DNA from 2 places in the Ralstonia condita genome. Region 2 is predicted to be linked to the other one. Evidence: riboswitches for the same ligand, from Rfam matches in the RefSeq annotation. Region 2 holds a riboswitch; the other holds the start of a gene.
What was found. Region 2 has a riboswitch for glycine ahead of R2N03_RS04780 (D-amino acid dehydrogenase). Riboswitches for the same ligand answer to the same signal wherever they lie in the genome.
Positions count from the first base shown of each region.

Region 1: linked by a shared signal. The riboswitch ahead of gcvT (glycine cleavage system aminomethyltransferase GcvT) and the one ahead of R2N03_RS04780 (D-amino acid dehydrogenase) in region 2 are both predicted to bind glycine.

Region 1 covers NZ_CATYWO010000003.1:373,249-383,536, forward strand. Annotated here, with positions in the region: gene R2N03_RS13455 (OPT family oligopeptide transporter) at 1-608, opposite strand, end outside; gene R2N03_RS13460 (L-serine ammonia-lyase) at 1,241-2,617, opposite strand; gene R2N03_RS13465 (alginate lyase family protein) at 2,714-3,832, opposite strand; gene gcvP (aminomethyl-transferring glycine dehydrogenase) at 3,991-6,930, opposite strand; gene gcvH (glycine cleavage system protein GcvH) at 6,998-7,378, opposite strand; gene gcvT (glycine cleavage system aminomethyltransferase GcvT) at 7,427-8,554, opposite strand; glycine riboswitch at 8,684-8,811, opposite strand; glycine riboswitch at 8,824-8,921, opposite strand; gene R2N03_RS13485 (hypothetical protein) at 9,328-9,654, opposite strand; gene R2N03_RS13490 (UvrD-helicase domain-containing protein) at 9,883-10,288, shown strand, end outside.
Region 2 covers NZ_CATYWO010000001.1:1,004,950-1,015,237, reverse strand. Annotated here, with positions in the region: gene R2N03_RS04805 (formylglycine-generating enzyme family protein) at 25-1,101, shown strand; gene R2N03_RS04800 (GGDEF domain-containing protein) at 1,888-3,054, shown strand; gene R2N03_RS04795 (LysR substrate-binding domain-containing protein) at 3,230-4,156, shown strand; gene R2N03_RS04790 (MFS transporter) at 4,500-5,813, shown strand; gene R2N03_RS04785 (M20 aminoacylase family protein) at 5,850-7,043, shown strand; glycine riboswitch at 7,116-7,211, shown strand; gene R2N03_RS04780 (D-amino acid dehydrogenase) at 7,384-8,637, shown strand; gene R2N03_RS04775 (MASE4 domain-containing protein) at 9,493-10,288, shown strand, end outside.

The DNA.
Region 1 (10,288 bases), on a different contig from region 2:
CTTGCCCCTTCGCCCAGCAGGCGCAGGCCGCTGGTCGCAAACGCCACGATGGCCGCGACAATGCCGCCCGCGGCCAGGTCGCGCATGCCGGTGGCGGCCGGCACCGCCTCGTCATCGGCCGCGTCCTCACCGTCCGCCGACTGGCCGCTACCCACACGTAGAATTTCCGCTGCCGCCACGCCTTCGGGATAGGGCAGGTCACTCTGCACCACCATGGCGTGGCGCAGCGGGATCGTGAACACCACGCCCAGCATGCCGCCCGCCATGCAGACCCCAAACGTTTGCCAGAACGGGAAACCTTGCCAGTGCCCAATCATCACCAGGCCGGGCAGGATGAAGATGATGGAAGACAGCGTCCCGGCCGCGGACGCCTGTGTCTGCACCATGTTGTTCTCAAGGATGTTCGTGCCGCCGAGCATGCGCAGCACCGCCATCGAAATGACCGCTGCCGGAATCGCCGATGAGAACGTCAGGCCGACCTTCAGGCCGAGGTACACGTTGGAAGCGGTAAAAATTACGGTGATGATGGCACCGAGGATCATGCCGCGTAGCGTCAGCTCCGGCAGGGTCGCCGCCGGAATGTGCTTGGGAGGATGGAGGGATTGCATCCTGCGGGTCTCCAAAGAGGGTTCTTGTGGCGCGGATTATAGGAGTGGATGGGGGCGGGGGCTTGTGGGCTTTTTTGGGGTGTCCTCTAGATTTGTTGTTTGTGGTGCATCCCTTGTTTCATCCCCTGCCGGGGCTGACTCACTTTCTTTGGTCTTGCCCAAAGAAAGTAAGCAAAGAAATGCGCGCCCGAGATGGCGAAAGACTCCTTCAATTTCCGTAACCGGGCGGAGGCGGGGAAAACTCGCTGCGCTCAGACAGTTCCCCGCCTTTTTTCCGCCCGCTTACGAAAATTGAAGGCGCCATCCAGGGCAGGAACGGCCAAACCCTCGGTATGCCGGTGCAAACGAAAAAGCGAGCCTTGGTGGCTCGCTTTGTGTTCGACGGTTTGCTTTTCCTTGCCCTAGATGGCGCCTTGGATTTTTGTTGCGGGGAGGAAAAAGGAAGGAGCCTTGTCTGAGCGCAGCGAGTTTGGCTCCTTCCCCTCCCCGCGACACAAATCCAAGGGGAAGTCGCCATCTCGGGCGCGCCTCTCTTTTGCTTACTTTTCTTTGGCAAGACAAAGAAAAGTGAGTCGGTCCCGGCAGGGAACGAAAGGGGGATGGACCACCAACGCAAAAATCCAAACCAAAAATCAACACTCCACAATATTCACCGCCAACCCACCCCGCGCCGTCTCCTTGTACTTCGTCTTCATATCCGCGCCAGTCTCGCGCATCGTCTTGATGACCGAATCCAGCGAAACATAATGCGTGCCATCCCCACGCAACGCCATGCGCGCAGCATTCACCGCCTTCACCGACGCCATCGCATTGCGCTCGATACACGGAATCTGCACCAGCCCGCCAACCGGGTCGCATGTCAGCCCCAGGTTGTGCTCCATGCCGATCTCCGCAGCGTTTTCGACTTGCGCAGGCGTGCCGCCCAGCACGGCCGCCAGCGCGCCCGCCGCCATCGAACACGCCACACCGACTTCGCCCTGGCACCCGACTTCTGCGCCCGAGATTGACGCGTTCATCTTGTAAAGCATGCCGATCGCGCCGGCGGTGAGCAGGAAATCCACCACGCCGTTGTCGTTCGCGCCGGGGACGAACCGGTCGTAGTAATGCATCACCGCCGGGATGATCCCCGCTGCGCCGTTGGTCGGTGCCGTGACAACGCGCCCACCCGCGGCGTTCTCTTCGTTGACGGCAATCGCATACAGATTCACCCAGTCGATGACCGACAGCGGGTCGGACAGTGTGCGTTCGGCCTGCACCGTAAGCCGTGAATACAACTCCGCCGCGCGGCGACGCACGTGGAACGGCCCCGGCAGCTCGCCTTCCGTGCGGCAACCGCGCGCCACGCACGCCTGCATCACGTGCCAGATGTTGAGCAGACCAGCACGCACTTCGGCCTCGGTGCGCCACGTCAGTTCGTTTTCGAGCATCAGCCGGGCGATGGATTTGCCCGTCGATTCGCACATCGCCAGCAGCTCTTTGCCGCTGCGGAACGGATGCGGCAACTGGTCGTGCGCCGCCAGCACCTGGGTGTTGGGTGCACCAGCCGTGACGACAAAGCCACCGCCCACCGACAGGTAGCGCGCCTCGCGTAGCCGTTCTCCGGCCGCATCGAAAGCGTGGAACTTCATGCCGTTCGGATGCTCGGCCATCGCCTCGCGCCGGTAGAAGGCGATGTGTTCCTTCTCGGTAAAGCGCATCGCGTGACGGCCCAGCAGCGACAGCGACTGCGATGCACGCAGCTCCGCCAGCTTGGCTTCGATGGTGTCGGGGTCGATGGTGTCGGGTGCCTCGCCCATCAGGCCGAGGATGACGCCGCGGTCCGTACCGTGGCCTTTGCCGGTGGCGCCGAGCGAGCCGTACAGCTCGACACGCACGCTGGCGACTTGCGACATCAGCCCATCGGCTTCGAGGCCGGAGGCGAACATGAGCGCGGCGCGCATCGGCCCGACGGTGTGCGAGCTGGACGGGCCAATGCCGATCTTGAAGAGGTCGAAAACAGAAACAGCCATGGGGTAGGGCTCCGGGGGCGTTAAAGGGTGCAAGCCGGCTTGTGGCCGCTTGCGCCAAGTTGTTGTCCGCGCGCTGTCAATGCAGCGCCTCGCCAATCAACGGGCCGCGCACAGCGCCAGCCAATCGGGCGCTGTCGCAGTCAGACGCGCGGCGAGCGGGCGGTAGTTCGGGTCCAATCGTGCGGTCTGCCAGTAGAGCGTGCCCGCGCTCTTCGGCTCCCAGGGGCCCGAGAAACCGGGCAAGCCGGCATCCGCGCGCGTCTTGTCGAAGGGAACGCGCGAGTGGACGTATTCGTCGTGTGTGCGGCTGCCATCCGCGTATGGCGTGAGCCAGTCGATGGCAGCGGCCAGCGTGGCGCCGTTGCTCGCGCGCTCGCGCAGCCAGTTCTGGCCGAACGGCTGCACCGCAATCGCCGCCATTGTCAGCGGCTCCAGGTCGTAGACGACGTAGTGCAGCGCATCGCGGTCTTCAAAGTCTTCCACCGAACCGTCGGGGCGCACATTGTTGGCAAGCTGCCGCAGGAACAGGCGATGCACCTGCGCGATCAGCGCGTGGTCACCCAATGCGGCGGCGGACATCGCCATCAGCTTGATGCGATGGCTTTGCCAGTTGTTGATCCAGGTGTGGGCCAGCGGCGGCCGGGCAGCGTCCGTGCGCGCGATGTAGCCTTCGGCCAACGTGCGCAGGAAGCGCTGCGTTTCGTTGCGCGTGCTCGGCGTGAGACCGTCTCGGGCCAGCGTATAGGCCTGGATCAGCGCGTCGAACTTGGTTTCGTCGATCGGGTTGAAGCTGGGCACGTAGGTGCCCGCCCATGCGTGCAGGAAGGTATCGACCTGCTCGGCGAAGCGCCGGTCCCCGGTCAGCCGCCAGGCCAATGCGGCGTCCCGCACGAGCGGGAAATCGCGGGCGGCCACCACCGATTCATCATAGATGCCCTGGTGCGGCAGGGTGCCTTCGGTGTGCAGGCGCGGGAGCGGGTGCGGCGTCTGCGTCAGATGCCGTGTTGCACGCGCCATGAGCTTGACGGCTGCCGGATCACTCGATAGTGCCGGCGAAACGTCGCACCAGTCGTGAGCCGCAGGAGCCTGCGTATGCGTGCCGGCATACACGGCAGCAGCGGCACCGGCTTGCGTGGGCGAGCAGGCGCCGCATGCTGAAACCGCGACGGCACACGCCAGCAGACGAAGAAGCGGGGCGCAATGGAGCATTGGCATGGAAGGCACGCGTCGGTGAGGTGAAATGCAGCCACCTTATACGGCGAGCCGCCCCAAAGCGCCAGTCCTGAAAATGGGTGACGCCGATGGCGTCCGGACACACGTGGCGCTGCGGCCGGGCAGGAGGCCCCGCCGCAACGGTGTGTGACAAGCAGGCATCAGTCCTGCGCGTACTCGCTCATCGGCACGCAGGCGCAGAACAGGTTGCGATCGCCGTAGACGTTGTCGGCACGGCCGACCGGCGGCCAGTACTTTTGCTTGCGCAGCGATGCCACCGGGTAGGCGGCCTGCTCACGCGTGTACTTGTGCGACCAGTCGTCGGCCATCACCACCGCTGCGGTGTGCGGCGCATGCTTGAGCGGGTTGTCTTCGCGGTCGAATTCGCCTGAGATCACCTTGTCGACTTCGCCACGGATGGCGATCATCGCGTCGATGAAGCGGTCGAGCTCCACCTTCGGCTCGCTTTCGGTCGGCTCGATCATCAGCGTGCCCGGCACCGGGAAGCTCATCGTCGGTGCGTGGAAGCCGAAGTCCATCAGACGCTTGGCGATGTCTTCGTTGCTGATGCCCGATTCCTTCTGCAGCGGACGGATGTCGAGAATGCACTCGTGTGCCACCAGGCCGTGCGCGCCCGTGTACAGCACCGGATAGTACGGCGCGAGACGCTTGGCCACGTAGTTGGCCGACAGGATGGCCGTCTCGGTGGCGGCGGTCAGGCCCGCGGCGCCCATCATCGCGATGTACATCCACGAGATCGGCAGGATCGACGCCGAGCCGAATGCCGCAGCCGACACGTTGCCGATGTTCTGGCTGGCGTCTTCACCCGAAGCCGCGCGGCCGGGCAGGAACGGCGCGAGGTGCGCGCCCACGGCCACCGGACCCACGCCCGGACCGCCGCCGCCGTGCGGAATGCAGAACGTCTTGTGCAGGTTCAGGTGTGAGACGTCGCCGCCGAAGTGGCCCGGTGCGGCCGTGCCGACCATGGCGTTCATGTTGGCGCCGTCCACGTACACCTGACCGCCGTGGCTGTGCACGATTTCGCAGACACGCTTCACGCCTTCCTCGAACACGCCGTGCGTGGACGGGTAGGTGATCATGATCGCCGCCAGGTTCTTGCTGTGCTCGGCGGCCTTCTTCTCAAGATCGGCCAGGTCGACGTTGCCGCGCTCATCGCACGCCACGACGACGACCTGCATGCCGGCCATCTGCGCCGATGCCGGGTTCGTGCCGTGCGCCGACGACGGGATCAGGCACACGTTGCGGTGCGCTTCGCCACGGCTGGCGTGGTAGGCGTGGATGATCAGCAGGCCAGCGTACTCACCTTGCGAGCCGGCATTCGGCTGCAGGCTCACGGCGGCGTAGCCGGTGGCTGCGCACAGCATCTGCTCGAGCTGGTCGATCATCTCGCGGTAGCCGACGGTCTGGTCGGCCGGTGCGAAGGGGTGGATGTTCGAAAACTCGGGCCACGTCACCGGCAGCATTTCTGCGGTGGCGTTGAGCTTCATCGTGCACGAGCCCAGCGGGATCATCGTGCGGTCCAGCGCAAGGTCCTTGTCGGCCAAGCTGCGCAGGTAGCGCAGCATTTCGTGCTCGGAGTGGTGTGCGTTGAACACCGGGTGCGTCAGGTACGCGCTCTGGCGCACCAGCGATGCCGGATACGCATCGGCCACGCCCGCTTCGGTCTGGTCGAAGTCCGGCGCGGCGGCGTGGGCGGCGTGCGCGAAGACTTCCCACAGCGCCACGACATCGGCGCGCGTGACCGTCTCGTCCAGCGAGATGCCCAGGCGGGTGTCGTCGATCTGGCGCAGGTTGATGCCGTGCGCCTGCGCGGCGATGTGCAGGTTGGCGGTGCGCGCGCCGGTGGCGACGGTCAGCGTGTCGAAGAAGGCGTCGGATTCCAGCGTGTAGCCGATCGCGCGCAGGCCGGCGGCCAGCGTGGCGGTCAGGCGGTGCACGCGCTGGGCGATGCGCTTCAGGCCTTGCGGGCCGTGGTAGACGGCGTACATCGATGCCATCACGCCCAGCAGCACCTGTGCGGTACAGATGTTCGAGGTGGCCTTCTCGCGGCGGATGTGCTGCTCGCGCGTCTGCAGTGCGAGACGGTAGGCCGGGTTGCCCTGCGCATCGATCGTCACGCCAACCAAGCGGCCCGGCATCGAGCGCTTGAACGCATCGCGCACGGCCATGTAACCGGCGTGCGGGCCGCCGAAGCCAAACGGCACGCCAAAGCGCTGCGTGTTGCCGATCACCACGTCGGCACCCCATTCACCCGGCGCAGCCAGCAGCGTGAGCGCCAGCAGGTCGGCGGCGGCCACGACCAGACCGCCGGCGGCGTGCACGGCATCGGTCAGCGCCTGGTACGTCGCCAGATCGCCCAGCAGCGCACCGTTGGCGCCCGGGTATTGCAGCAGCACGCCGAACGCATCGTGCTTGGCAGCGTCGGCCGCCGGGCCGGTCACCACCTGCACGCCGATCGGCTCGGCGCGCGTGCGAATGACTTCCAGCGTTTGTGGCAGCACGTCGTCGGCCACGAAGAACACGGTCGATTTCGATTTGCCGATGCGCTGCAGCAGCGTCATGGCTTCAGCGGCGGCGGTCGCTTCGTCCAGCATCGACGCATTGGCGATGTCCATGGCTGTCAGGTCGATCACCATCTGCTGGAAATTCAGCATCGCTTCCAGGCGGCCCTGCGAGATCTCTGGCTGGTACGGCGTGTAGGCCGTGTACCAGGCCGGGTTCTCGAGGATGTTGCGCAGGATGACGCCCGGCGTGTGCGTGCCGTAGTAGCCCTGGCCGATCAAGCTCTTGACCACGCGGTTCTGCCCGGCGATGCCGCGCAGCTTGGCGAGCGCCGCTTCTTCGGTCAGCGGCTGCGTGAATTCACCCAGCGGCATGCCGTCCTGGCGGCGGATGGCGGGCGGGATCACGGCGTCGATCAGCTTGGCGCGGCTATCAAAACCAAGTGCAGCAAGCATCTGCGCTTGCTCTTCCGGCGACGGGCCGATGTGGCGGTGCGCGAAGGCGTCGCACGCCTCCAGGGCGGCGAGGGTGGGGCGTTCGGCAGCAAGCGCCGAGGAAGCGGGGTGCGGAGCGTTCATGGCAAGGGCTCGAAATTCAGGCAAAGCGCCGATGTGCGGGTCAGGCACATCGGCTTCGGTGACCGGCTTAGCCGATCTTGGCGGCGTACTGCTCGGCCGACATCAGCGCGTTCACATCGTCGGCGTTGGTCGGCTTGATCTTGAACAGCCAGGCCTCGTAGGCGCCGGCGTTGACCGACTCGGGCGCGCCCGCGGCGTCGGCGTTGTTGGCGATGATCTCGCCCGAGACCGGGGCGTAGATGTCGGAGGCGGCCTTGACCGATTCGACCACGGCAATCGCCTCGTCCTTGGCGACTGCGCGACCAGCGTCCGGCAGTTCCAGGAAGACGATGTCGCCCAGCGCGTCCTGCGCGAAGTCGGTGATGCCGATGGTCAGCGTGCCGTCGGCTTCAACGCGGATCCACTCGTCGTGTTCGGTGTACTTCAGATCGGCGGGGACGTTGCTCATGAAAGGTTTCTCCGGAAGATGGGTATTGGGGGAATGCAGATTCGGTGTTCAGCTGACCAGCGCCTTGCCATTGCGCACGAACGGCAGTTTAACCACAGTCGCGGTCAACTTGCGGTCGCGAATTTCGACCTGCACGTCGGTGCCGATGGACACGTCCTTGGGCAGGCGCGCCAGTGCAATGGAGAGCGACAGGCTCGGGCTGAACGTGCCGCTGGTGATCTCGCCGTCACCGGCAGCGGTGATGACCTTCTGGTGGGCGCGCAGCACGCCGCCCTTGTCGCGCAGGATCAGGCCGACGAACTGTTCGCGCTGGCCGCCGGCTTGCAGCGCGGCCTTGCCGGTGAAGTCGCGTTCGCTTTGCAGGTCGACCGTCCAGGCGAGGCCGGCGTCGAGCGGCGACACGTGCTCGTCCATGTCCTGGCCGTAGAGGTTCATGCCGGCTTCCAGGCGCAGCGTGTCGCGCGCGCCCAGGCCTGCCGGGCGCACGCCGGCTTGCAGGAGGCGCTCCCACACGCCCGCAATCTGCGCGGCCGGCACGACCAGTTCGAAACCGTCTTCACCGGTGTAGCCGGTGCGGGCCACCATGATTTCGCCCACGTTTTCCACGGTGACGAAGCCGGCGTTGAACGGCTTGAGCGCCTCGCCCACGGCCTGCGTGCCGGGCAGCGCGGCGTAGGTCTTGGCACGCGCGTTCGGGCCCTGCACGGCCAGGATGCCCAGCGGCTCGGCGCCAGCGTTGTTGTCGGAGCGGCGCGGCGTGATGGTCACGTCGGTGCCGGCGGCCGCGTTCTGCGCGACGATCCATTCCAGGTCCGTCGGAGCGGTGCCGGCGTTGACCACCAGGCGGAACCAGTCTTCCCGGAAGAAGTAGACGATCAGGTCGTCGATCACGCCGCCCTTGGGGTTGAGCATGCAGCTGTAGAGCGCCTTGCCCGGCGTCTGCAGCTTGTCGACGTTGTTGGCGAGCAGCCCACGCAGGAAGTCGCGCACGCGCGCGCCGGTGAGGTCGACCACGCACATGTGCGAGACGTCGAAGATGCCGGCATCTTGGCGCACGGCGTGGTGCTCTTCGATTTGGGAGCCGTAGTTGACGGGCATGTCCCAGCCGCCAAAGTCGACCATGCGGGCGCCCAGCGAGCGGTGGATGGCATTGAGCGGCGTGTGTTGGAGCGTCATGGAATCTCTCGGCTGAGCGCGCCGCCGCGGCTTGGGCGCGGCGCATGGATCGGGAACCAGAAAAGCAAAAAGGCCACCCGCGCAGCCTGATCCCTCATGGTGACGCCATGAAGATCAACAAGCTGCGCAGATGGCCCCTCTGTCCTTGGTACCTGAGAGATTGCGAAGCGGGGCGCATAGCGGTGCGCGCCGTTCGTGAGCCCCTTCGGTGGGCGCCCGCAGTGGTCGTGCGGCGCCAGCTCTCCAGAGTGCGGTCGGACGCATGTCCGCCGATCCGCCCGGTCCTGGATGCCTGAGAGTTTTCGGGTGCTACCCCTTCGGCGGCGCCTTGCCGTATACGGCGGGCACGCTCTCCCGGATGGATGGCGCGAATGTACGGAAGGGGGATGGGATTGTCAATTGGGGGGGGATTCGACGGTTTTTGAGAGGAGGGCCGGTTTTATGCTTTGGGTCCATCCCCCCTTTCGTTCCCTGCCGGGACCGACTCACTTTTCTTTGTCTTGCCAAAGAAAAGTAAGCAAAAGAAAGGCGCGCCCGAGATGGCGAAAGCCTCCTTGAATTTTCGTAAGCGGGCGGAAAAAAGGCGGGGAACTGTCTGAGCGCAGCGAGTTTTCCCCGCCTCCGCCCGGTTACGAAAATTCAAGGCGCCATCAAGGGCAGGTACGTCAAAGGCCAAATGCCAAAGACAACGGCCACACCCTCGGGGCGCTGGCGGGATCGCCAAGCTCCAAGGGTGTGGCCGGAGTGCGGGTGTTGGCGGGTGGTGCTCTGGCTTACTTGCCGATCTGGCGGCTGACCTGGTTTTCCTGCTGGTTCAGCGTCCGCTGCTCCTGCTTGGTGATGCCGCCGCCATTCTGAGCCGCCATGTCGCGCTCTTCCTGGCGAATCTGGTGGTCTTCCCGGTGCAGCTGGCGCGCCTGGCCCTTGGTGATCTCGCCTTCCTTCACTTCGTTGTGGATGCGCCTGTTCTGGTTGGCAAGGCGGTGGTTGACCTCGGCGCGGCGCGGGTGGTCCTTTTGCCACTGCGTTTGGGCGAAGGCGCCGGTGGTGGCAGACAGGGCGACGGCGCTGATGGCGAGGGCTTTGACGATGCGATTCATGGTGCTTCCTCCGGTGGGCGGCCGACCGATTCAGCCGCTGTCCCATCCATAACGGCGTGTCGCAGCGCTTCGCTTACGGGCTTCGTGTAACGAGGCGTAAGCGGTGTAACCCGGCTGGGCAAAAAGGGGGGGTATGTGCCCTGCAGATCGCCCAATCGGTTCATATCGCGCGTGCTACCATCACCTCCCGCTGTACCTTCCCGCCTGCTTTTTCTTCTGCCTGTTCCCATGTCTTCCGGTCTCGCCCACGGGCTCAATGCTGCCCAATCCGAAGGTGTGCATTACCTCGATGGCCCGTGCCTGGTGCTGGCCGGGGCGGGCTCAGGCAAGACGCGCGTGATCACGCAGAAGATCGCGCACCTGATCCTCGACAAGGGCTTCGAACCGAAGCACATCGCTGCCGTCACTTTTACCAACAAGGCCGCCAAGGAAATGCAGGAGCGCGTGGCCAAGCTGATGGACGGCAAGACACGCGAAGACGGCAAGCGCATTCCCATCAAGCAGTTGACGGTGTGTACCTTCCACTCGCTGGGCGTGCAGATCCTGCGGGCTGAGGCCGAGCATGTCGGCCTCAAGCCGCGTTTCTCGATCATGGATTCGGACGATTGCTTCGGGATGATCCAGGAGCAGCTCG
Region 2 (10,288 bases):
TTGTGGCTCACGACGGCGTGCTCGTTGGCGTTCGCATCGACAGACAAGCCGCTGTGCGAGGCTTATCGCGGCGTGCCCGACGGCTTCGGCCCGATGCGCGGCGATGTGCCGAATCGCGCAGGCATGATCGCGATTCCGGCGGGCCGCTTTCGAATGGGCTCGACCGAAGGCTATCCGGAAGAGCGTAACGTCCAGCCGGTGAAGCTCGACGGCTTCCTGATCGATGCGCATGAGGTGACGAACGCGCAGTTCGCGATGTTCGTCCGGGCGACCGGCTACGTCACCGAGGCCGAGCGCCAGCGCGATCCCTCCGATTTTCCCGGAGTCCCTGCGGAGCAGCTACGACCGGGGTCGGTGGTGTTCGTATGGCCGAACGGCGCCGAGCAGTTCGAGCAGTCGTACCGATGGTGGCGCTTCCAGCCGGGCGCAAACTGGCTGCATCCGTATGGGCCCGGGAGCAGCATCGCCGGCAAGGCGAACCATCCCGTCGTGCAGGTGACGTATCGCGATGCGCTAGCGTACGCGAAGTGGCTCGGCCATGACCTGCCGACCGAAGCCGAATACGAATACGCGGCGCGCGGCGGCAGGGAGAGTGAGACATATCCGTGGGGTAACACCTTCAAGGTCAATGGCAAGTACGTGGCCAACACTTGGCAGGGCGACTTCCCTGCGCATAACGAAGCGAGCGACGGCCACAGGGACAGCGCACCTGTCGGTTGTTATCCGGCGAACGGTTATGGGATGCTCGATCCCGTCGGCAACGTGTGGCAGTGGACGAAAGACGTCTACGGGGATCGGCATCCTGCCGAAGAGGCTCAGAACCCACTCGTCGTCAAAGTATCTGCGCCGTTCGATGACGGACGTCATCCGGCTCGCGTCATCAAGGGTGGCTCCTTCCTGTGCGCACCGAACTTCTGCGTGCGCTACCGGCCGTCATCGCGGCAACCTCAGGATCCGACACTCGGCACGGTGCACATCGGATTCAGGACAGTGTTGAGGGCGTCGTCGGCCCCGGCTCAAACGGAAACCGGCAGCCTGAAGAATCTCGAAGATTCGCGGCGTGTTCGCGCGCAGTCCAATTTGAACCACGGTTTGGAGTGAATCCCATCGGCCACCGCAGCGGCCCGCTCCGAATCACTCCGTCAAGCGGGTCAATCCTGCTTGCGCGTTAGCCACACAGGAGACGGCATTGCCATCAAACGCAGGGTCAATGGCATCTCGATACGCTGCGTCGAGATCGACCCCGCAATCCTCTGGGATGCATCGCGCAGACAGGGTCCAGCCCGAGCACTTCAGCAAGGACGCTCTTGCTGAAGTCAGCAGAAGGGACAGAGGACAGATGCTCGATGCCCACCCAAGGCAACGCGCACGCGCAGCATCCAGCGCCGAGCGATCGGTGACGAGTCGATCGGCATGCAGAAGGAGCGCTATGCAATCGGTCCTCGGCATCCCGTCGAGTCGACTTGCAGAAACGACGACAACGATCATCGCGCCTGCATGGTTGCCCCCGCAACAATCGCATTGCCAATCCCCGCCTCAGGCATCTCGACTGCACAGAAACCGGCAATCGCACGCGTAACCCATTCCGGTAGGATTTCATTCGCTGGCTTCATGGCGGGTCCCGGGCTTGCGGCGGGTAAGTTGCAGCGCGCGCTGCATCACGAACCGGCACCGCCCTGGACACCGCACGTTTGTCGCCCGCAGCGAGCGCCAACGCCATTGCAAACAAGACGCGTTTTCGACACGTTCGTCGAGAGGCGGACCGCGCTCACGCGAGGCTGCCAGGCAGCGCGCGCCCCCGACCAGAGTGGGGTTCAGGACGCAGGCTCCCGGCCGTTAGCTAGCCGATAACCGGATCAAAAAAGAAACCGGTGCATGGGAGCGTCGATGATGGATCAGAGCGAAAGCATCCTGCGGCTGGTGATGCTGATCCTGTTTGCGGTGTGCGGCGTCATGTGGGCCGTCCTGGGCCGGGTCTTCCGCGAAGAAATCAAACAGGGGAGCCTGCTCTTTGTCGCCAACATCTCCACCGGCGTTGGCGTGGCGCTGATTACAGAGCGCGTCATCTACTCGAACTTCGTCACCGTACAGATCGCCGACTGGCTGGTCGTGGCAGGCCTCATGGTGTTCTGCCGCGCAGTTGCCGCCTTTGGCGACTCGGCCCGGCCATCGCCGCCAGTCTGGTACCTGCCGCTACTCATTGAGGTGGTATCGACGGCCTTCGTTCCGTCCAATGCCAGCTCCTACCTCCTGAGGTCGATGGTCTTCAACGCCGCAACCGGCTTCCTCACGTTCTTCGCCGGTATGCAATGCCTCAGAGGACTCGCAAGGCACCACAGCCGAATACTGCTCGCGCTTCCGTTCCTCTGTGTCGGGATCCTGTTCTTCGCGCGCCTGGCACAGATCATCGCGGCCATGTTGCAAGGCAGCACGCCGGTGAGCGACTTCCGCGTGAGCTTTGTCCCCTATCTTTGGGGCTTCATGGTCTTCCTGGTGATCGCGAACATGTCGGCCATCGGCGTGGTCGTGGGCAGGCTCGTCAGTCGTCTGAGAGGGTTGGCCGCCAATGACTATCTGACGGGCGGCCTGAACCGGCGCGTCATCACGGAAAAGCTGGGGCGCCACCTCGCCAACCTTCAGCGCCATCGGGTTCAGTTGTCGTGCGTGCTGTTCGATCTCGACCATTTCAAGCAGATCAATGACCGCCACGGCCACGACGTCGGCGATGCTGCACTGATGTACGTCGGCGCTCTGGTCAGGTCATGCATTCGAGAAACGGACGACTTCGGACGCTACGGCGGCGAAGAATTTGTCATCCTGATGCCGCAGACGACCATCGCGATTGCGCTGCAGGTCGCTGAACGGATTCGCCAGACCCTGGAGCAGTCGCCGCTGCGCTATGGGGATATCACGGTTCCACTCACGGCAAGCTTTGGTGTGGCAGAAGTGCGGGCCGGCGAGTCCCAGGAGAGCGTCCTGCGCCGCGTTGACGTGCTGATGTACGCAGCCAAGCAGGCGGGGCGGAATCGCGTCATGCTCGCCACGGAGACGTAGCCCTCACAGCGCGACTTGTCCCATCGCAGGTGCGGGGTCGGCTATAGTGCCCGCCACGGCAGCCTGTGGCATCCCACGCGCCTGCAATTGCCCTTGCCTCGCGCCCACGACAAAATGGCGAGGCCCCGGCGCACGGCCGCATCGTGCCGGCAAGGCCCTCGTTCAAGACCCTCTCATGAAACTTCACCAGCTCCGCGCACTTGCCGCCATTGCCGACGCAGGCAGCATCCAGGAGGCCTCGCGCGTGCTGCACATCACGCAGCCTGCGCTCAGCAAGGCCATCAAGGAGCTTGAGACCTCGGTGGGCGCAACGCTGTTCGTGCGCTCCAGCAAGGGGATCCGCCTGACGCCCCATGGCCAGCGGCTGGTCAGCCACGCGCGACTCATCAGCGAGAACGTACGCCGCGCGCGTGAAGACCTCGAGGACATGAAGGGGACGGTCGTCAGCGAGATCGGCTTCGGGGTGACGCCGGTCACGGCCCTGATGCGGCCGGTGGCAGCCGTGCTCGATACGTTCCGCCGCGAGTTCCCCGCTGCGCGCCTGCGCATCCAGGAAATGCGCTCGGCGCAGTTGCTGGAACAGGTACGCGAGGGCATGATGGACTTCGCCCTGACGTCGCAATTGCTGCCCGCCGATGGCGGTCTCGACTGCACGCCGGTTTGCCGGGTGCCCTCGGTGATCGGTGCTCGCAAGGACCATCCGTTGCGCGGCGCACGTTCGCTGCGCGAACTCCAGCAAGCGGACTGGCTCACCCTCGATCCGCTCAGTGATATCCACGCGCCGTTTTCGCGCCTCTTCGCCAACGCCGGGCTCGAGTTGCCCGGACGCGTGGTCGAATGCACGTCGATGAATCTCGCGCTGGAGCTGTGCTGGAAGTCCGATGCGCTGCTGCTCCTGTCAGCTGAATCCGTGCGCCATTCCGTGATCCTGCAGACCATCGACTTCCTTGCCATCGAGGAGCCCCTGCCAGACCGCATGGTGTCCCTCGTGACGCGCGACCGCCACACCCTCACATGGGCCGCCGAACGCCTGCACAGCCGCCTGCTCGCCGGGCTGCAAGGACGACACGGGTATCTGGAGAAGCTCCCCGCATCGAACTGACCTCGCAGCGCACCCCGCGCGCGGAAAACCTCACCTGACTGCCCAGGCAATCCAGCACTCTGCGCCACGGGCTCCCACGCCACGAGGCGCCGAGCAACCATGAGCGCGCGCCAGCGGACGACGGTGCCTGTGCCGATCTGGTGTCGCCGCCCGGGCCAGACAATTCCCCTGCTCCACGCCTCGACCGCCGGCCTCGGTGATAACCCGAACGAGCCATAGCCGTTGCTCATACCCATGAACAAAAGCGAGGGCCGTGGATGCCGCTGGGCTCTTACTATGTGCCGCACAGGATCGGGCGCACCGGTCTCCTTCCCGTGCGACCTGCCATACCAGCGAGGATTTCATGATCGAGTCGCAGCCCGCGTCACTTTCCCTGCCGTCGCAGCCAGGGGCCGCTGCCCCGCCTGCGGCTGAACGTTCCCACGCGCGTCGCGCCGTGGTCGCCGCCGCCATCGGCAACGGCCTGGAGATGTACGACTTCACCGTCTACAGCTTCTTCGCCGCGACCATCGGACGGCTGTTCTTTCCAGCCACCAGCCCGCTGGCCTCGCTGATGCTCTCGTTTGCCACCTTCGGCGCCGGCTTCGTCATGCGTCCGCTGGGTGCCGTGCTGATTGGGCACTTCGCCGACCGCCGAGGCCGCAAGTCGGCACTGACCCTGACCATCGGCCTGATGACGGCTGGCACGGCGCTGATCGCCTTCGCACCGACTCATGCCTCGATCGGACTGGCCGCCACCGTCCTGGTGGTGCTGGGGCGGCTGCTGCAAGGCCTGTCGGCCGGCGGCGAGATCGGCGCGGCCTCGGCGCTGTTGATGGAATCGGCCAGCAAGCAGAAGCGCTGCTTCCTGGTGAGCTGGCAAGGCGCGACCCAGGGCGGCGCGGCGCTCGCCGGTGCGCTGACGGGTGCGGCCATCACGGCAACGCTTTCGCAGGAAGCAATGATGTCGTGGGGCTGGCGCATTCCGTTCATGATCGGCCTGCTGATCGCGCCCGTCGGCTTCTACATCCGCCGCAACCTGAAGGAAACGCACGTGAGCGGCACCGAACACGCCGACCTCAAGACCGTGTTCCGCCAGTACTGGCGCGTGCTGCTGCTGGGCATGCTGCTGATGACGGGCAGCACCTCGGGCATGTACATCACGGTGTTCTACATGCCGACGTATCTCATCCAGTCGATCCACATGCCACCAGTCACCGCTTTTCTCGCCGCCTGCATGGCGGGCCTGGCCATGCTGGTCATGTCGCCCGTGTTCGGCAGGCTTGCAGACCGCCTGCCCACGCGCAAGCCGATCATCGTGGTAGCTGCACTGACGTCGCTGGCCTGGTGCTACCCAAATTTCCTGCTGCTGACCACGCACGCCACGCTGATATCCGTCGTGCTGCAGATCGGCGTGAGCGTGACCATCATGTCGATCAGTGGCGGTGCCGGCGCCGCCATGATGATGGAAGCGTTCCCGCGCGAGCATCGCGCCACCGGCATGGCGGTGATGTACAGCCTGGGCGTGACCGTCTTTGGCGGCTTCGCGCCGCTGATCGTGACATGGCTGATTGCCACCACCGGCTCGCCCATGGCGCCGGCCTGGTACCTGATGTCCGCCAGCACCATCAGTCTGGTCGCGCTCACGCTGTTCCCCTCGCATCCCGGCCGCGATTGACCCTTACCGCATACGCATACGAACGTGCATCACGCCATGAACCAACTTCCCGACAATCTGAACATTCCCGCACCGCTGCGAGAAGCAGCGCAGCGATTCGCCCAGATTCGGCAGCGCATCCACGCCCGGCCTGAACTGGGGGGCGATGTCGCCAACACTGCCGAGCTGGTGGCCGGCTTGCTCAAACAATGGGGCTATAGCGTGCACACCGTGGGCGGCCACGGCATCGTGGGCCAGCTCAAGGTTGGCGACGGCACGCGCAGCATCGGCCTGCGAGCGGACATGGACGCCCTGCCGATGCAGGAACGCACGGGCCTGCCCTACGCCAGCGAAGTCCCGGGCCGCATGCATGCCTGCGGTCATGACGGACACACCGCCACGCTGCTGGCCGCCGCCGAATATCTCGCTTCCACGCGCAACTTCAGCGGCACGCTCAACCTGATCTTCCAGCCCGACGAAGAAGGCCTGGCCGGCGCGCTGGCGATGATGGACGATGGCCTGTTCGAACGTTTTCCGTGTGACGGCATCTACGCGTTCCATAACGCACCGGGGCTGCCGTTGGGTGCGGCCGTCGTGCAGGAAGGCCCGCTGGGCGGCTCCTCGGACCGCGTCACCGTGACGTTTCGCGGCCGCGGCGGCCATGGCGCCATCCCCAATCTGGCCAACGATCCGACGCTGGCCATGGCGGCCACCGTGCTGGCGCTGCAGGGCATCGTTTCGCGCAACGTGGCGCCCGTGGACGCCGCCGTCATCAGCGTTGGCGAAATGCACGCCGGGACGACGCACAACATCATTCCCGAGACGGCCATGCTCAAGCTGAGCGTGCGCGCCACCAAGCCGGACGTGCGCGATCTGCTGGAGCGCCGCATCCGCGAGGTGATCACGCACCAGGCTGCCTCGTATGGGGTGGCGGCGGACATTGAGTATGAGCGCCTCGTACCGGCCATCCAGAACAGTGCGCGCGAGGCCGGTATCGCCCGCGAGGCCGTGGCGTCGGTGGTGGGCGGTGAGCGTGTCCTGCGCATGCCGCCGTCAGCGCAAATGGGCAGCGAAGACTTTGCCTGGATGCTGGAGCGCATGCCCGGCTGCTACTTCGCCCTGGGCAACGGCATGGCGGGGCAGGCATGGGTCGGTTGCTCGCTGCACAACGACGGCTACGACTTCAATGACAAGCTGATCCCGATCGGCGCGGCATGCTGGGTCACGCTGACCGAGCAATACCTGCGCTGACCCTTCGGGATTGCCCTCTGGTCATTTCACGCATTGTGTTGCATAGTGACGGCCAGACATTGCAAGGTTTTACCCGCGATACCGGGAGAGACTGCCCACCGCCAGGCGGGCAGCGCCGAAGGAGCAACCGCCCCGGAAACTCTCAGGCAAACGGACCGGTATCCGTCATCACACTCTGAAGAACCCCGGCCTCATCGTCAGCCGGCGGTACCGAAGGAGCAAGCCACGGCCCGCGATTGCGGGCCGCTGCGAATCTCTCAGGTCAAGGACAGAGGGGGCGCCCGCTGCGCATCGTGCGTCACGGGCTTCCCATCCTGACGTCCGCAAGAGACCTGAAACAATGAAGACAATCGCCGTAGTTGGCGGTGGAATCACGGGAGTGACCACCGCATATGCCCTTGCGCGCCGCGGATTCGCCGTGACGCTGTTCGAGCGCCATCGCTATCCCGCCATGGAGACCTCGTTCGCCAACGGTGGCCAGCTTTCCGCCTCGAACGCCGAGGTCTGGACGCACTGGTCCACGCTGCTCAAAGGCATGAAGTGGATGCTGCGCAGCGATGCCCCGTTGCTGCTCAACCCGCGCCCCACCTGGCACAAGCTGAGCTGGTTTGCGGAGTTCATTGCGGCCATCCCGCGCTACCGCGCCAACACCATCGAGACCGCGCGCCTGGCCATCGCCGCGCGCGAGCATCTCTTTGGCTGGGCAGAAGCAGAGGGCATCGACTTCGACCTTCGCAAGCAGGGCATCCTGCACATCTATCGACACAAGGCCGGCTTTGAGCATGCCGGACGCGTATCGGCCCTGCTGGCTGCCGGCGGATTGCCGCGCCGCGCCGTCACACCCGAAGAGATGCGCGCCATCGAACCGACCCTGGCCGGACGCTACTACGGCGGCTACTTCACCGAAAGCGACTCCACCGGTGACATTCACAAGTTCACCACGGGTCTGGCCGCTGCGGCAGCCCGGCTCGGCGTGGACATCCGCTGCGGCCAGGACGTCGACACCGTGACGACCGACGGGCGCCGTGCCGCCGTGGTTGCAAACAACGCCACACATGGTTTCGACGGCGTCGTCGTGTGCGCTGGCGTGGCCAGCCGGGAACTGGCCGCCCAACTGGGCGACCGGGTCAATGTGTACCCCGTCAAGGGCTACTCCATCACCGTCAACCTGACCGACGAAGAGAGCCGCGCCAGTGCGCCCACTGTCAGTCTGCTCGACGACGAGACCAAGCTCGTCACCAGCCGGCTCGGTGCGGACCGCTTCCGGGTGGCCGGCACGGCGGAGTTCAACGGCATCAACCGCGACATCCGCGCCGATCGGATCCGCCCGCTGGTTGACTGGGTGCGCGAATGCTTCCCGGGAGTCAGCACGCGTAGTGTGGTGCCTTGGGCGGGCCTGCGCCCCATGATGCCCAACATGATGCCGCGTGTCGGACGCGGCCGCGCAGCCAATGTCTTCTACAACACGGGGCACGGGCACTTGGGGTGGACCCTCTCGGCGGCCACCGCTGAGATGATCGGCGACGTGGTCCGGCAGGCAGTGGAGCCGACCGTATCGGTGCAGGCAGGCGCGCCACGGGTGCGCGCCGTCTGATGTGACAATGCGGTGCGAGAAAACCTGGCCCGGTTGCCTCGCCCGCGCCCTTCCGCAAAACCGCGTCACGCGCGCGCCCGGGACTCCGGCGTGCGCGCCTGCGCGGGGCAATCGGCGCGGGCTTATGCGGAACCTCGTTGCGCGAGTCCTCGCTGCTTCCGGTAACACAGCGCCTGACACCGCTGCGCCGACCGACAGCCCGTGAGCCGGGCCGGCAACCGGCCATGGTTGGGCAGGGCCACCGCCCAACGTTTCCCGATCCGCCTTCCTCGCGTCGTGGCCCTCGCCGCCACAGACCCGCGCTCCTGCAGCGCCCCGCCGCCATGCACACCGGAGCCGCCGGCCAGGTACCACGCAGACAGGCGTAAGAATCGCTTCAGATAGGCGGCTTCGATCAGATCAGGCATGAAGAGGCTCCTGTGCATCGGCCGCACCGGGCACCATCAGTCGCCAATGGTCCGCAGCAAGCCGGTGAATTGACCAGGCAGCAATCAAGCGCTTGACTTCGCAGCATGCTTGACGCCGAATGGTGGGGTATATGCAGTGCCTCATCCGGACACGTGCAACAACAATGCACGGCCAGCGTAAGGGGTGGAGTCCACACAAGTAAGCGGCCTCGGACGAAATGCGCGTCAGCCGATGCGATCGCGTGTCAGGTAAACCTGACAAGAACATCGTTAGCAGCCGCTATGCAGCCGGCTCCCCCCTCAGCGCCCCCAACAGAATCGGGAAAACCTGCCCCGGACGGATGCCGCGCGTCCGCCGTTCCATCGGAGTTTGATCTTGCCTGACTCGGCGAATAGTCCCCGCATCTTCCTGTCCAGCGTTGCACCCCGGGCCTGGCAGGAACGGCTGATGTTGATCCTCATCCTGATCTCCGCGGTGGTCTTTGCGGCCATGCTGCCCTTCGCGCAACATCAGCTGCACCAGATCTGGGGGTTCATTCCGGTCTATCAGTCCGCGATCATCATCAATGACCTCGTCACGGCGGCATTGCTGATCGGCCAGTTCACCCTGCTGCGCTCGCCCGGGCTGCTGATCTTGGCATCGGGGTACTTCTTCACCGCCACCATGGCCGTGGTGCATATGCTCAGCTTTCCGGGGCTGTTCGCCCCCACGGGGCTGCTCGGGGCCGGACCGCAAACCACGGCGTGGCTTTACATGTTCTGGCACGGAGGGTTTCCGCTGGCGCTGATCGGCTATGCGCTGCTGCAAGAGGTCGCACGCACGAGGCAGGCACGCCTGCGGCACGCTGCTCGTCCGGTACTCTGGTCCGCTGCCCTCATCCTGCTTCTGACGTGGGGGCTGACGGCACTGGCCACGGGCAGTGCGTCGCCATTGCCGGAAATCATGCGCGGACACGGGTACGCCTATGCCATGTCTCCAACCGTGAGCGTGGTCTGGGGCCTCAATGTGCTGTCTGCGGCCATCCTGTGGCGCTATCGCCGCCGCTCGCTGCTGCATCTGTGGTGCACGGTGGTGGCGGTGGCATCGGTCTTCGATGTGGCGCTTTCGACTGTCTTCAACCATGGCCGGTTCGATGTCGGTTTCTACGCGGGGCGCGCTTACGGCCTGATCGCTTCGGGCTTTGTGCTCGTGGCGCTGATCATCGAATACGCCCGCCTGTATGCGATGCTCGTGACCGCCCTGG